3 regions of the Aeribacillus sp. FSL M8-0235 genome follow, and region 2 is predicted to be linked to each of the others. Evidence: riboswitches for the same ligand, from Rfam matches in the RefSeq annotation. Region 2 holds a riboswitch; each other region holds the start of a gene.
What was found. A riboswitch is a leader RNA that binds a small molecule or an ion and turns the genes downstream of it on or off. The one in region 2 is predicted to bind S-adenosylmethionine.
Positions count from the first base shown of each region.

Region 1: it holds a riboswitch for S-adenosylmethionine, as region 2 does, so the genes downstream of both, NSQ71_RS15795 (2,3-diketo-5-methylthiopentyl-1-phosphate enolase) here and NSQ71_RS05745 (methionine biosynthesis PLP-dependent protein) in region 2, are expected to answer to the same signal.
Region 3: it holds a riboswitch for S-adenosylmethionine, as region 2 does, so the genes downstream of both, metK (methionine adenosyltransferase) here and NSQ71_RS05745 (methionine biosynthesis PLP-dependent protein) in region 2, are expected to answer to the same signal.

Region 1 is NZ_JBBOBW010000001.1:3,224,169-3,228,454, forward strand. Features, by position in the region: gene NSQ71_RS15780 (1,2-dihydroxy-3-keto-5-methylthiopentene dioxygenase) at 1-50, opposite strand, end outside; gene NSQ71_RS15785 (methylthioribulose 1-phosphate dehydratase) at 73-720, opposite strand; gene NSQ71_RS15790 (2-hydroxy-3-keto-5-methylthiopentenyl-1-phosphate phosphatase) at 717-1,406, opposite strand; gene NSQ71_RS15795 (2,3-diketo-5-methylthiopentyl-1-phosphate enolase) at 1,403-2,626, opposite strand; SAM riboswitch class I at 2,705-2,810, opposite strand; gene NSQ71_RS15800 (hypothetical protein) at 3,175-3,759, shown strand; gene NSQ71_RS15805 (BREX system ATP-binding domain-containing protein) at 3,759-4,043, shown strand; gene NSQ71_RS18605 (IS3 family transposase) at 3,952-4,275, opposite strand.
Region 2 is NZ_JBBOBW010000001.1:1,152,345-1,156,630, forward strand. Features, by position in the region: gene NSQ71_RS05740 (aliphatic sulfonate ABC transporter substrate-binding protein) at 1-264, shown strand, start outside; SAM riboswitch class I at 1,599-1,736, shown strand; gene NSQ71_RS05745 (methionine biosynthesis PLP-dependent protein) at 1,853-2,968, shown strand; gene metC (cystathionine beta-lyase) at 2,961-4,124, shown strand.
Region 3 is NZ_JBBOBW010000001.1:981,613-985,898, reverse strand. Features, by position in the region: gene NSQ71_RS04960 (gamma carbonic anhydrase) at 13-540, shown strand; gene NSQ71_RS04955 (phosphatase PAP2 family protein) at 712-1,242, shown strand; gene metK (methionine adenosyltransferase) at 1,292-2,497, opposite strand; SAM riboswitch class I at 2,703-2,894, opposite strand; gene pckA (phosphoenolpyruvate carboxykinase (ATP)) at 3,163-4,286, shown strand, end outside.

The sequences.
Region 1 (4,286 bases), 2.1 Mb from region 2:
TCTTGATTGCTGATAACTTCGTTTGTTCCTTGAATTTTAATCGTTGTCATGTAAAATACCTCCTTAAAATGTTTAATTATTTAAAGCTCCTGTACTCGCAAGGAGACCGGCTTTTGCTTGAATAAGAGCAAGCTGATACTGAAATAAAAATTCACAAGCTTCTAAAATTTTCTTCGCTTCAAAGCCATCTTTTCCCCATACAGTAATTCCGTGGTTGCGAATAAGAACTGCCCCTTTATCCTCCTTCACGAAATCGCCCAAAGTGCTTGCTAATGTAGGAATATGGGCATAATTATAAATAATCGGAATCTGTAATTCTGCATCTTCCTCCCAGCGGTCAAACGCTTTTATCAGTTCTTGTCCTTGAAATACAATTTTCCCAGCGTCACCATAAAGTTCGGAGATGACATTATTTGCAACCGTATGTACATGCAGGCTGCAGCCGGCTTTGCTTCTTTTATATATTTCGCAATGCAATAGCGTTTCTGCCGAAGGCTTCAGCTGTGTTGCGCCTACAGGATTTCCTTCTCCATCTACAAGCAAAAAATCTTCCTTCGTTTTTTTTCGTTTATCTTTGCCGCTTGCGGTCACAAGAAACTGAAGCGGGGAATCTTGAACTTTTATGGCTAAATTGCCGCTTGTCCCCATAAACCAATCCCTCGCAGCAAGCTCCTCTTTAATCTCCGCAAGCTCATGAACACGAGTTAAAACGACACTCATTTTGCGCCACCTTTTTCTTCTATGAAATTTGTTTTGTTTATTGTCTTCTCTAAAATGTCAATACAGTCGTAAAATGTTTCGAAAGATTGATAAGGAATAGAAAATTCTTGACATTTTTTTGATAAATAATCACGTGCAATAACTGTATCTGCAATCTTCGCGGCTTCTAAATCTGTGACGGAATCCCCGATGATGATGGAATGAGTGTCAGCATTTGCAATTTGCCGAATAATTGTCGGTTTGCAGCACCCACAATTTTGGTTGGGACACTTTTCATCACACGTATAAGGCCAATGAATGGTGATCGTTTCTCCGCTAAAATCCGCTTTATTGCAAAACAGTGCGGTAATAGAATCAAAAGGCTGCAACAGCGGTTTAATAAAAAAATCGATTCCGCCGCTGACAATGTATAAAGGAATGTTCATGTTTTTCGCATAATGAACAAAGTCGTGAAATCCTTCCCTTATTTCTGCAGTTTCTAAAATATAGTGAATGATGTCACCCTTTAAAGAAGATGGAAGAAGTGCAAACATCTTGCCGACTCCTTCCTGAATACTAATCGACTGGGAAAGGACGCCATCCTTCAATTGCTCCCACTCTTTTGGAGCGAAACGCTTCATGATGCTAACGATGTTATCTTTTTTTGTCACCGTTCCATCAAAATCACAAAATATTACTGGCTTCAATTGGACGGTGCCTCCTTCCATCCCCAGAGACGAATTGCTTCTTGTAATTCTATGTCTTCAGCTGCTTCATTAAGGGGAACACCCCGGGAAACAGCGTCAACTGCCTGACGGAAAGCTTTTCCTCCGCCTTTAGCACCTTGCGGGTGACCGTGAACACCGCCTCCTGCATTAATGACACAATCTTTTCCAAAATCATGAATTAAAATGGGAACAAGACCCGGGTGAATGCCAGCAGATGGAACAGGAAAAACTGGTTTTAAAACTGATTCCTTCACCAATTCTTCTTTCACGTTTAAAACTTTGTCACGCTCCAATGCAACGCTGCCATATGGTGAAGGGAACAACGAAAAATCTGCTCCAGCAATTCTTATCAATTTTCCAAGCAATAAGGAATGAGAGAGCCCATATTTTTCGGATGAAGTAAACGATCCGCTAAACGCCGGATGAGCCATAATCGGGAGGGCGATTTCATCATCTTCCCTTAATGCTTGCAGCACATCGAGGCCATATGTAAAAACATTAAATAGCAAAATATCGGCACCTAATTCTTTTGCTTTTCTTGCCTTATCTTTCAATTCAAATGTTTTTCCCGTCAAATTGACCGCATACAAAGTTCGGTGCCCTTTTTCTTGATACACGTTATCAAGAACTTTTTTGCCTTCCTTTATTCTTGTTTCAAATGATGTGAGCGAATTTTCAAAAAGTATTTCGTCATCCTTTACTAAGTCGACGCCCCCGAGAGCCTGCTCCCGCAATTGGGCAAGAAGGTAATCCATATCACGTCCAATTACACCTTTAAAGATGCTCATCACTAACGGTCTGTCGTAAACGCCAAGTTTTTCTCGTAACCCCTGAATTCCAAATCGAGGACCTGGAAAATACCGAAAGATCTCATCGTCAAACTGCAAATCTAGTAATTTTATTTCTCCATCTAGTGATAATTTTCCAAAAGTTGTCGTTAAGATAGCAGGAATGTCTTTAGAAAAGTTTTCTCCCGGAAAGCGAATGTGAAGCTGTGCAATCGTTTTGCCGGAGGATGGATCCTCGCCTGTTTCTTTTATCTCAACCACTTGTCCTTTATGCTTTTTTAACTGCTCTTGCACTAAAAGAGGAAGGTCAGTCCACGAACCTACCGTTAATCCAAGAGCAATGCCTTCTGCTTTTTTTTCTAAATCTTCTCGTTTCGCAATGATTTGGTATACTGCTGTTACGTGACCCATTTTTTCAATCCTCTTCATTCAGATTTTTTTATATAAATAAAACCTCTTCAATAAGAAGAGGTTTTTTGTCAAAACAACTTCTTATCTTTCAACATCTCTGTTGGGAGAATTAGCACCGTGCTCATCATATGAGTCGGTTGCCGGGCTTCATTGGGCTCATCCCTCCACCTGCTCTTGATAAGAGTTTTATTATTAACTTTATAATTCTTATTCGGTTACTTGGATTATGCCACTATCCTTCCCCTCTGTCAACACTTTTTTACATCATATTCGATTCAAATTCGCTTACATTTTTCTGATGGCATGCTACAATTATTTAATGGTGCAGTTTACAATTTGAGGTATTTACCGGAACTTGAGGTTGAGCCAAAACAGGAAAGCCTAAAAAAAGAGGACGAAAAAAGAAGGTACAACATCTTTTTAACGTCTTCCGATCGCATCATGCTAGATTACTAGACTTAGAAAAACTGGTTGAATTACGCAATTATAACGTTACTGGTTATCGTGAGACAATTTGTTTCTTGTACCGTTATTGGTTATGTTGCTTTTTGAATGATCCAGAAGAAGCCTTAAAACAAACGCTAACGTTTAATTTACAGTTTAATGAGCCTTTAAGAAGATCCACCAGAAGCGCTGAAAAGGCCTATTATGCACGGAATAACGAAGAAGCAAACCGAATAGCCAGAGAAAAAGGGTATCCTGGCGCTGGATATAATATCAGCAATAAAAAATTAATTGAATGGTTAGATATAACAGAGGACGAACAACGCCATTTAAGCACGATTATAGATGCGAATGAAAAGCGGAGAAGGAAACAAAAACGCCGGGAAATGGGCGTAAAAAGCCGTGAGGAGTATTTAAAAGAACAGCGCAATAAAACGGATAAGAACTTAGAAAAACTTAGACAAGCAATTGAGTTGAATCCTGATTTCTCGAATTACAAATTAGCTAAATTGCTAGGAATAAGTGAATCGTATGTAAGGAAAGGATGTTATATGTTATTTACTGGAACGGATGATTTAATTAAAAACGAGGATCGATCAATTAAAGAACATGATGTTTTATATTCTAGAATTAAACCTTTATCTTCACAAAAAATGGAAGGGTTAGTGGTGTACTTTCAACCCCATTGATGAAATTAAACCGTTTCTCAACTGAACAATTAATAGAAGTTTCATATAAAGTTAGGGAAATCCACGGTATGGTACACAAATGGATACCAGAGACAGTTATTGATGATACATTTATTAAGCAATATGTTGAATCATTTACTGTTGCCTTTGAACAGGAAATCACTGTACTTCCAAGGACATTTTTACGTGAATTTATATTCGTATTAGACGCTGCAAAAGAGGGGAACGATGTCCATTCTCTTCCATCTTGCCCTTATTGGAATGGGGGCGATACTTTTTTCTGATAATGGAATAAATGCCTGCAGCCTTCATCAAATGCTGAACCCGTTTCAGTCTGACTTTGAGCCATTCTTTTTCAAGCATATGGTGGATCTTCGGTTCTCCGTATCTCTGCTTGCTTTCCGTATGGATTTTTCGTATTCTGTCTGTCAGCTCCCGGTTTTCCGTTTTGTTTTTGATTCTGTTTTTTGTTTGGATTGATAGTAGGTACTTCTCGGCACGCCAAGGACCGTACACATGGTTTTAAG
Region 2 (4,286 bases):
ATTGTCAAAGCCCACAAAAAAGCAGTCGACTTCATCAATAAAAACAAAGAGGAAGCACGCGATATTGCCATTCAATCGATTAAAGAAATAACAAATCAAGAGCTTGACCCAGAAATTATCGACAGCGCTTGGGAACGTGTCCGCTATACAACCGAAGTGGATGAAAAAGTTCTTCAAGACTTTTCTAACTCTTCTTATGACTTGAAATTTTTAAAAGAAAAACCGGATCTTAAAGGTCTTGTAGATACAAGCTTTTTGAATTAAGTAATAAACCCCCTATACAGAAGCTTTTTGATATTATGCGGCTTCTGGATAGGGGGGTTATTTTGTTGATGTAAATTCAAGATGAAGCAGTTGTTAAAACAGGGCTTATCCCAAAAGTTGTTTATGACTATGCCTGTATATTGGGATTCTGTTGTTGTGAGAGCTTTTTATTCAAATCGCTCGAATAAGCTCCCGTTTTTTCACATTGTTTGGAGCTGTCCAGAAAGTCAAAATCCATTGAAAACGAAAGATTATAAACATTGATATATCAACATTTCTAAAACATTAAAGGGGCGTCTATAAGCCGGAAAATCGACTTATTAGACAGCGCCTATATGAATTTCAATTTCTCCATTTGGGCCGTATTTTTCAAAATCATATGTGTAAGCACGCTCTACTTAAACCAGTTTCTTCTTGCTTCCAAATCTTACTCCAAGTTTTAAAAATGCCTTGTTCGTCCGTTTTATCTACTTGAAAAACTTTATTTTCATGTTCCTCGGGATTTCAATTAAAAGCTTCCCCATTATTTTCTTCAATTGCAATGCTTAATAAATAATCTCCTCTGTAGTCGCTTTCATAATCATAATAAATTCCGTACACATTGTTTTGATGATGTTCCAGTTTTTAGAAAGCGTTTTCTCACATAATTTTGATTTGCCCCATCATTTGCTCGTCATGAAAATTATTGGTTCGTATGCTGTCGATTATATACAGCATCATAAACAGTCTTTCCTTTCCATAATATTGATAAAAAAGAGAAGGCGCATCAGTAAAGAATGTTCAGCAAATTTTCCAAAGGCACGTTTATGTTCATCTTTTTTGCTTCCCAGCTTCACCTGCAAAACAAATATCGCATCTTCGTTTTCTGTTCAGCTGCTTTATGGAGTACGGGTTCGTTTGACAGAAGTTGGCGAAAAATTTATCAAATGATTAGTTTGCTAATTCAATCGTTTCATTCACTGTTTATTAAATACTCTTAAAATTTTCCAATTCCTCTAAAGAAGATCACCTCGTTCACAATTTTTCTCCAAATACGACAGCTTCCGAATTGGATATTTGCATTTTAAAATCTATTAAAATTTGGGAAGCCTCAGGGGAAAATAAAACCACTTCATTGAAATGATGGAGGATCAAAGGTGATCCATACAAAAAAATTTCCCTTTTGGCTTTCGCAAAAAACATTTCAAGAATCGACGGATTATTTAAAGAATGTTCTTATTTTTCTTTAGTTTTACTGAAAATAAATCAAAGTTATCGGAATTGTTGGCAGGAAACGTCTTGAATTTTTTTTAAAACTGAGGTAAAGTTATACCTATCAAAAGTTCATATCGGAATTCTTATCGAGAGAGGCGGAGGGAACTGGCCCGAAGAAGTCTCAGCAACCGGTACAAGGACGGCGGCATGATAACCTTTGTACCAAGGTGCTAAATCCAGCAAGCATTTTGCCGTAAGATATGCTTGGAAGATAAGAAGGAGCCAAACAATAAACGCCTTCTTCTTATGAAGAGGGCGTTTTATTTTTAAAGCCTCCTCTACAGGCAATGAAAGCAGCACATTTTTACTAACTAAAAAAGGAGGAAAGTCAAAGATGAATATTGAAACAGTTTTGGCCCAATTAGGAAATCGAAGTGAAGCTCTTACAGGAACAGTAAGCGCCCCCATTTATTTGTCCACAGCCTATCGGCATAAAGGAATAGGTGAATCAACAGGTTATGATTACACTCGGACAAAAAATCCAACGAGAGAGCTTGTCGAGGACGCCATAGCCAAATTGGAGGGAGCCGATCAAGGATTTGCATTTTCTTCCGGAATGGCAGCGATTCAGACGATTATGGCTTTATTTAAAAGTGGAGATGAACTGATCGTTTCAAAAGATTTATATGGCGGGACATACCGCTTGTTTGAAGAAGAGTGGCGCAAATACGGTCTTTCCTTCCACTATGACGATTTTACGTCTCGCGAATATACGGAATCATTAATAAACGAAAATACTAAAGCGATTTTTCTAGAAACCCCCACTAATCCGCTTATGCAGGAAACATCGATTTCCTCGTTGGCGGAATTGGTCCGGAAGCACAATTTGCTGCTGATCGTTGACAATACGTTCTACACACCTGTTTTGCAGCGTCCGATTGAAGAAGGAGCGCATATCGTGATTCACAGCGCAACGAAATATTTAGGCGGTCACAACGATGTCCTTGCCGGCCTGGTCTGTGCAAAAGGGAAAGAAATTTGCGAAAAATTAGCCATGCATCAAAATGCAATTGGTGCGGTATTATCTCCTTTTGATTCGTGGCTGCTGCTTAGAGGAATGAAAACTTTATCATTGAGAATGGCCAAACATCAGGAAAATGCAAGGGAGCTGGCGGCATATTTAAAAGAGCTTCCTGAAATTGATGATGTATTATATCCTGGCAGAGGCGGAATGCTTTCCTTCCGCGTGAAAAAAGAAGAATGGGTCAACCCGTTTTTGCAGAATCTGAAATTAATCTGTTTTGCGGAAAGCCTTGGAGGGGTAGAAAGCTTTATAACGTATCCAGCTACCCAAACACATGCGGACATTCCGGAAGAAATCCGAATTCAAAACGGTGTATGTAACCGGCTTCTCCGTTTTTCTGTAGGGATTGAAAGCGTGGAGGATTTGAAGGAAGATCTCAAGCAGGCATTGCAAGCAGCTGCGAAAGGGGATTTACTAAATGCATGACCAATGGAGCTTTCAAACAAAATTGATTCATAATAAACATAAGGTTGACACGACAACCGGTGCTGTCAGCGTGGCGATTCAGCAAGCGTCAACATTTCATCAGCAAACATTGGATGAATCTCCTGAATTTGACTACAGCCGTTCAGGAAATCCAACACGAAAAGCGTTGGAAGAGGCGATTGCCGAACTGGAAGGCGGAGTGAGAGGCTTTGCGTTTGCTTCTGGGATGGCCGCTATATCAACAGCTTTTCTTTTACTTTCTTCCGGTGATCATGTTTTGGTCACAGAAGATGTGTACGGCGGAACATACCGGATCGTTGCCGATGTTTTATCGCGCTTTGGCATTGAATATACGTTTGTCGATATGACGGACCTTGATGCCGTAAAAGCAAATATACGTCCGAACACAAAAGTGATTTACATTGAAACGCCCTCGAATCCGCTGTTAAAAGTGACGGACATTCGAGCAATTGTGCAGCTTGCAAAAGAAAATGGCTGTTTAACATTTGTTGATAATACATTTATGACTCCGGCTTTGCAAAGGCCTCTCGATTTAGGGGCCGATATTGTTTTACATAGTGCAACAAAATTTTTGGCAGGTCATAGCGACTGTTTGGCAGGACTGGCAGTTGTGAAAGATGAAAAGCTTGGCGAAGAGCTTTACAAACTTCAAAATGCCTTCGGCGCTGTTCTCGGCCCGCATGATTGCTGGCTTGTATTAAGAGGCTTAAAAACACTTCATGTGCGGCTGGATCAATCCGTCAAAACAGCTTCTCAATTAGCAGAATTTTTGAAAAAACACCCTGCCATTAAAAAAGTGTACTATCCGGGTCTTCACGATCACCCAGGGTCAGATATTCATTTGCGGCAAAGTGTCAACGGTGGAGCGGTTTTATCGTTTGAACTAGAAGATGAAAAAGCGGTCAAGATTCTTGCTGATCATGTTCAGCTGCCTGTTTTTGCAGTCAGCCTTGGTGCAGTTGAATCGATCTTGTCGTATCCAGCTAAAATGTCCCATGCCGCGATGCCGAAAGAAGAACGGATCAAAAGAGGGATAACCGATGGTCTTCTTCGATTAAGCGTAGGGCTAGAAAATTTTGAAGACTTAAAAAATGATTTGGAGTCTGGTCTTTCTACTGTTTTGGCCTATCAATAAATTTTTTCTTACCTTAAATAGAAGACAGGGAGATGTCGAATACCGACAATTCCTGTCTTTTTTTTATGTTGATAATCTAGCTGACATATTATCCCACATTTTTTCATTTGTTCTTTAATATGATAGTAATGCACCCAAAGTCAAACGAATTTAAAAAGGGGG
Region 3 (4,286 bases), 170 kb from region 2:
AGGATGGTTCCCATGGTTATTTATCCATATAAAGACAAAAAACCTATAATTAGCGATTCGGCTTATATAGCTGATTTTGTCACAATCACCGGCGATGTTCAAATAGGAGATGAATCAAGCATTTGGTTTCAGACGGTTATCCGCGGTGACGTCGCCCCAACTATTATTGGAAATCGGGTCAATATTCAAGACCAATGCTGTCTGCACCAGAGCCCAAATAAACCGTTAATTATTGAAGATGATGTAACCGTCGGCCATCAAGTTCTGCTCCATAGTGCGATTGTGCGGAAAGGAGCTCTAATTGGAATGGGTTCGATTATTCTGGATGGAGCAGAAATCGGAAAAGGCGCTTTTATCGGTGCAGGCAGTCTTGTCCCGCCAGGCAAAAAGATACCTGAGAAAACTTTAGCATTCGGAAGACCCGCCAAAGTGATTAGAGAATTAACAGAAGAAGATCTTCAAGATATGGAACGCATCCGTCGCGAGTATATCGAAAAAGCTCAATATTATAAAAATATTGCTCGTATGAACAACATATAAATTGCTTATAAAAACATTTTAAAACTTTCTCTTTCAAATGTCATTCTTTACCGGGCAGCTTCATGTATTTTTAAAATTTTGTAAAATTTTTATTAGATTTGTTGAAGTTTACATAAATATGAGAGAAAATTTTTTTAAGAATTTTTGCTTTTTGAAAAGAGGAACTTTAACATGGGCAGACTGCTGAATCAGCTTTACCAATTTGAGTGCAAGTTGTTCAAACTGATTAATTCGCATTTTGAACGAAAAGGACTGAATGTTTATTTTCGGTATATTACTCATTTAGGAGGGGCTGTTTTTTCAATTGCAACATGTTTAATGCTGATGTTATTTTTTAATGAACCTGTAAAAACTGTTGCCTTGGCAAGTTCAGCTGCTCTTTTTTTCAGTCATATTCCGGTTTTCATTGTGAAAAGAATTTATCCACGCAGACGGCCTTATCTTACATTATTTGAAACAAAAGTGTTAGAAAATCCGTTAACTGACCATTCATTTCCTTCTGGACATACGACAGCTGTATTTTCAGTGGCAACACCATTTTTGCTCTTTTTTCCAGCCTTAACATGGATTTTGCTTCCTCTCGCATTCAGTGTGGCACTATCAAGAATTTTTCTTGGCCTACACTACCCTTCAGATGTGCTGGCGGGAATAGTTCTAGGAGCTTCAGCAGGCACCATCTGTTTTGTCGCATTCGGACCATAAAAGCAAAAAGGTGTCTAATGCATGCATCGCATTGGACACCTTTTTTATTTTACAAATATTGATGAGCCTGTTCGCGCAAAGCTTCCGCTTTATCTGTGCGTTCCCATGGCAAATCTAGATCGTTGCGTCCGAAATGACCGTAAGCAGCTGTCTGTTTGTAAATCGGGCGGCGCAAGTCAAGCATTTTTATAATGCCAGCTGGGCGCAAATCAAAGTTATTGCGAATTAATTCAACTAAAACATCTTCGCTTACTTTGCCAGTACCGAACGTATCAACAGAAATAGAGACAGGTTTCGCTACACCAATTGCATAGGCCAGCTGAACCTCGCATTTGTCTGCAAGTCCGGCTGCGACAATATTTTTCGCTACATAACGAGCCGCATAAGCTGCAGATCGGTCTACCTTCGTCGGATCTTTTCCTGAGAAAGCTCCTCCGCCATGGCGCGCATAGCCTCCGTAAGTATCGACAATGATTTTTCGTCCCGTTAATCCTGCATCTCCTTGTGGTCCGCCAATAACGAAACGTCCGGTAGGGTTGATGAAATATTTTGTTTCTTCATCGATCAGTTCTTTTGGAACAACCGGATCAATTACTTTTTCTTTAATATCCTGCTTAATTTGTTCTAAAGTTGCCTCCGGATGGTGTTGAGTCGATATGACAATTGTGTCAATTCTAACCGGCTGTTCATTTTCATCATATTCTACCGTAACTTGCGTCTTTCCGTCCGGACGCAAATAAGGAATTTCTTCGCTTTTTCTAACTTCTGTAAGCCGGCGTGAAAGCTTATGGGCAATGGAAATCGGGAGAGGCATTAATTCCTTCGTTTCATTGCATGCAAAACCGAACATTAACCCTTGATCTCCAGCGCCAATCGCTTCAATTTCTTCATCAGTCATTTGTCCTTCTCGCGCTTCTAAAGCTTTATCCACCCCTGCAGCAATATCGGGTGATTGCTCATCAATTGATGTTAAAACAGCACAAGTTTCAGCATCAAAACCGTATTTAGCTCTCGTATAGCCGATCTCTTTGACCGTTTCTCGCACAATTTTTGGTATATCCACATACGTGCTTGTCGTAATTTCTCCACTGACTAATACAAGTCCGGTGGTGACAGATGTTTCGCAAGCTACACGTGCGTTCGGATCTTTTTCTAAAATGGCATCTAAAATCGCATCTGAAATTTGGTCGCAAATTTTGTCCGGATGCCCTTCCGTTACGGATTCAGATGTAAACAGACGGCGCTTTTTTGTCATTTACTGCTTCCTCCTCAAACTTAAAATGATGTTTATGGAGTGCTACACTCCTTGACATTGACACGGAACTCATTCCCTCACCACTGTTGTAAACATATCAAAATTGCGTACGATAAGAAAAACTTGGCTAAACGAGATTTCTCTTATACATAGAAAAAACCTTCCCTGCCAGAGGAAAGGTTGTTATAAACATCATTGCCTTTCACTCTTATCGTTCAAGGATATAACCTTGCATCAGGTTAGCACCATTGCTCGTCTATGAATATGGAATTCTTTCGCATCATGTTGTATGTCCATAGAATACCGGGATTTTGAAAGCCATATTCTACTGTCTTCTTTCAACGAGCCGGTTGCTGGGCTTCATAGGGCCTGTCCCTCCGCCAACTCGGGATAAGAGTATCCGTTCAAATGTATATCATACAGGAGCAAAAAAGTACTTGTCAACAATAAATAAAGCTTCTCTGTAATTTTCCAAATCATCTGATATCCATTATTTCAGGATCAGCTGATCAATCATGATTCGTATGATGCCCAAAAATGAAGGCAAAATATATAGTAAAAACATTATTTTCAAAAATCGATAAATAGGATGGATTATTTTTTCGAATGTGTTATACTATTTCTATAAAACCATTTCAAATATGCAAAAAAAGGATGGTATGTATATGAATATTGTAGATGTATCAAATGAATTAGCTTCGTTGATCAGCGGACCAAATGCATATCATAATTTACCAGTCGCACGACTTGTAGAAAAAGTTTTAGCTAGGAAAGAAGGTTTTTTAACAAATACAGGTGCAGTTTCGGTTACAACAGGCAAATATACCGGCCGGTCACCAGAAGATAAATTCATCGTTGAAGAAGATTCTGTCAAGCATTTAATTGATTGGGGACCCGTCAACAAGCCAATTTCATCAGAAGTTTTTGAAAAACTGTACTTAAAAGTCATACAATATTTAAAAAATAGAGATGAAATTTATGTTTTTAACGGATTTGCCGGAGCTGACAAAAAATATCGTCTTCCAATTCAAGTGGTCAATGAATTGGCGTGGCAAAATTTATTTGCTCGCCAACTGTTTATCCGTCCGAAAAGCCAAGACGATTTAAAGGAGCATAAAAATCCGTTTACGATTGTTTCCGCTCCTTCCTTTAAAGCAGATCCAGCTGTGGATGGAACGAACTCAGAAGCATTTATCATTATTTCTTTTGAAAAGAGAATAATCCTGATCGGCGGAACTGAATATGCAGGCGAGATGAAAAAGTCTATCTTTTCCGTCATGAACTTCCTGCTTCCAGAAAGAGATATATTTTCAATGCACTGCTCCGCCAATGTCGGTCAAGAAGGCGATGTCGCGCTCTTTTTCGGTTTATCGGGAACAGGCAAAACAACACTTTCCGCCGATCCAAAACGCCGATTAATTGGTGATGATGAACACGGCTGGTCTTCATCTGGTATTTTTAATATTGAAGGCGGCTGTTATGCAAAATGCATCGGTTTGTCTGAAGAAAAAGAACCTCAAATTTATAACGCGATTCGATTCGGTTCCGTTTTGGAAAACGTTGTGGTTGATGAATCGACACGAATTCCTGATTATGACAACTCCTTATTAACAGAAAACACCCGTGCGGCTTATCCAATTGAAGCGATTGACAATATTGCTAAACCGAGCATTGCGGGTCACCCTAACACAATTATTTTTTTAACAGCTGATGCGTTCGGTGTTCTACCGCCAATAAGCAAATTAACGAAAGAACAGGCTATGTATCATTTCTTAAGCGGTTATACGAG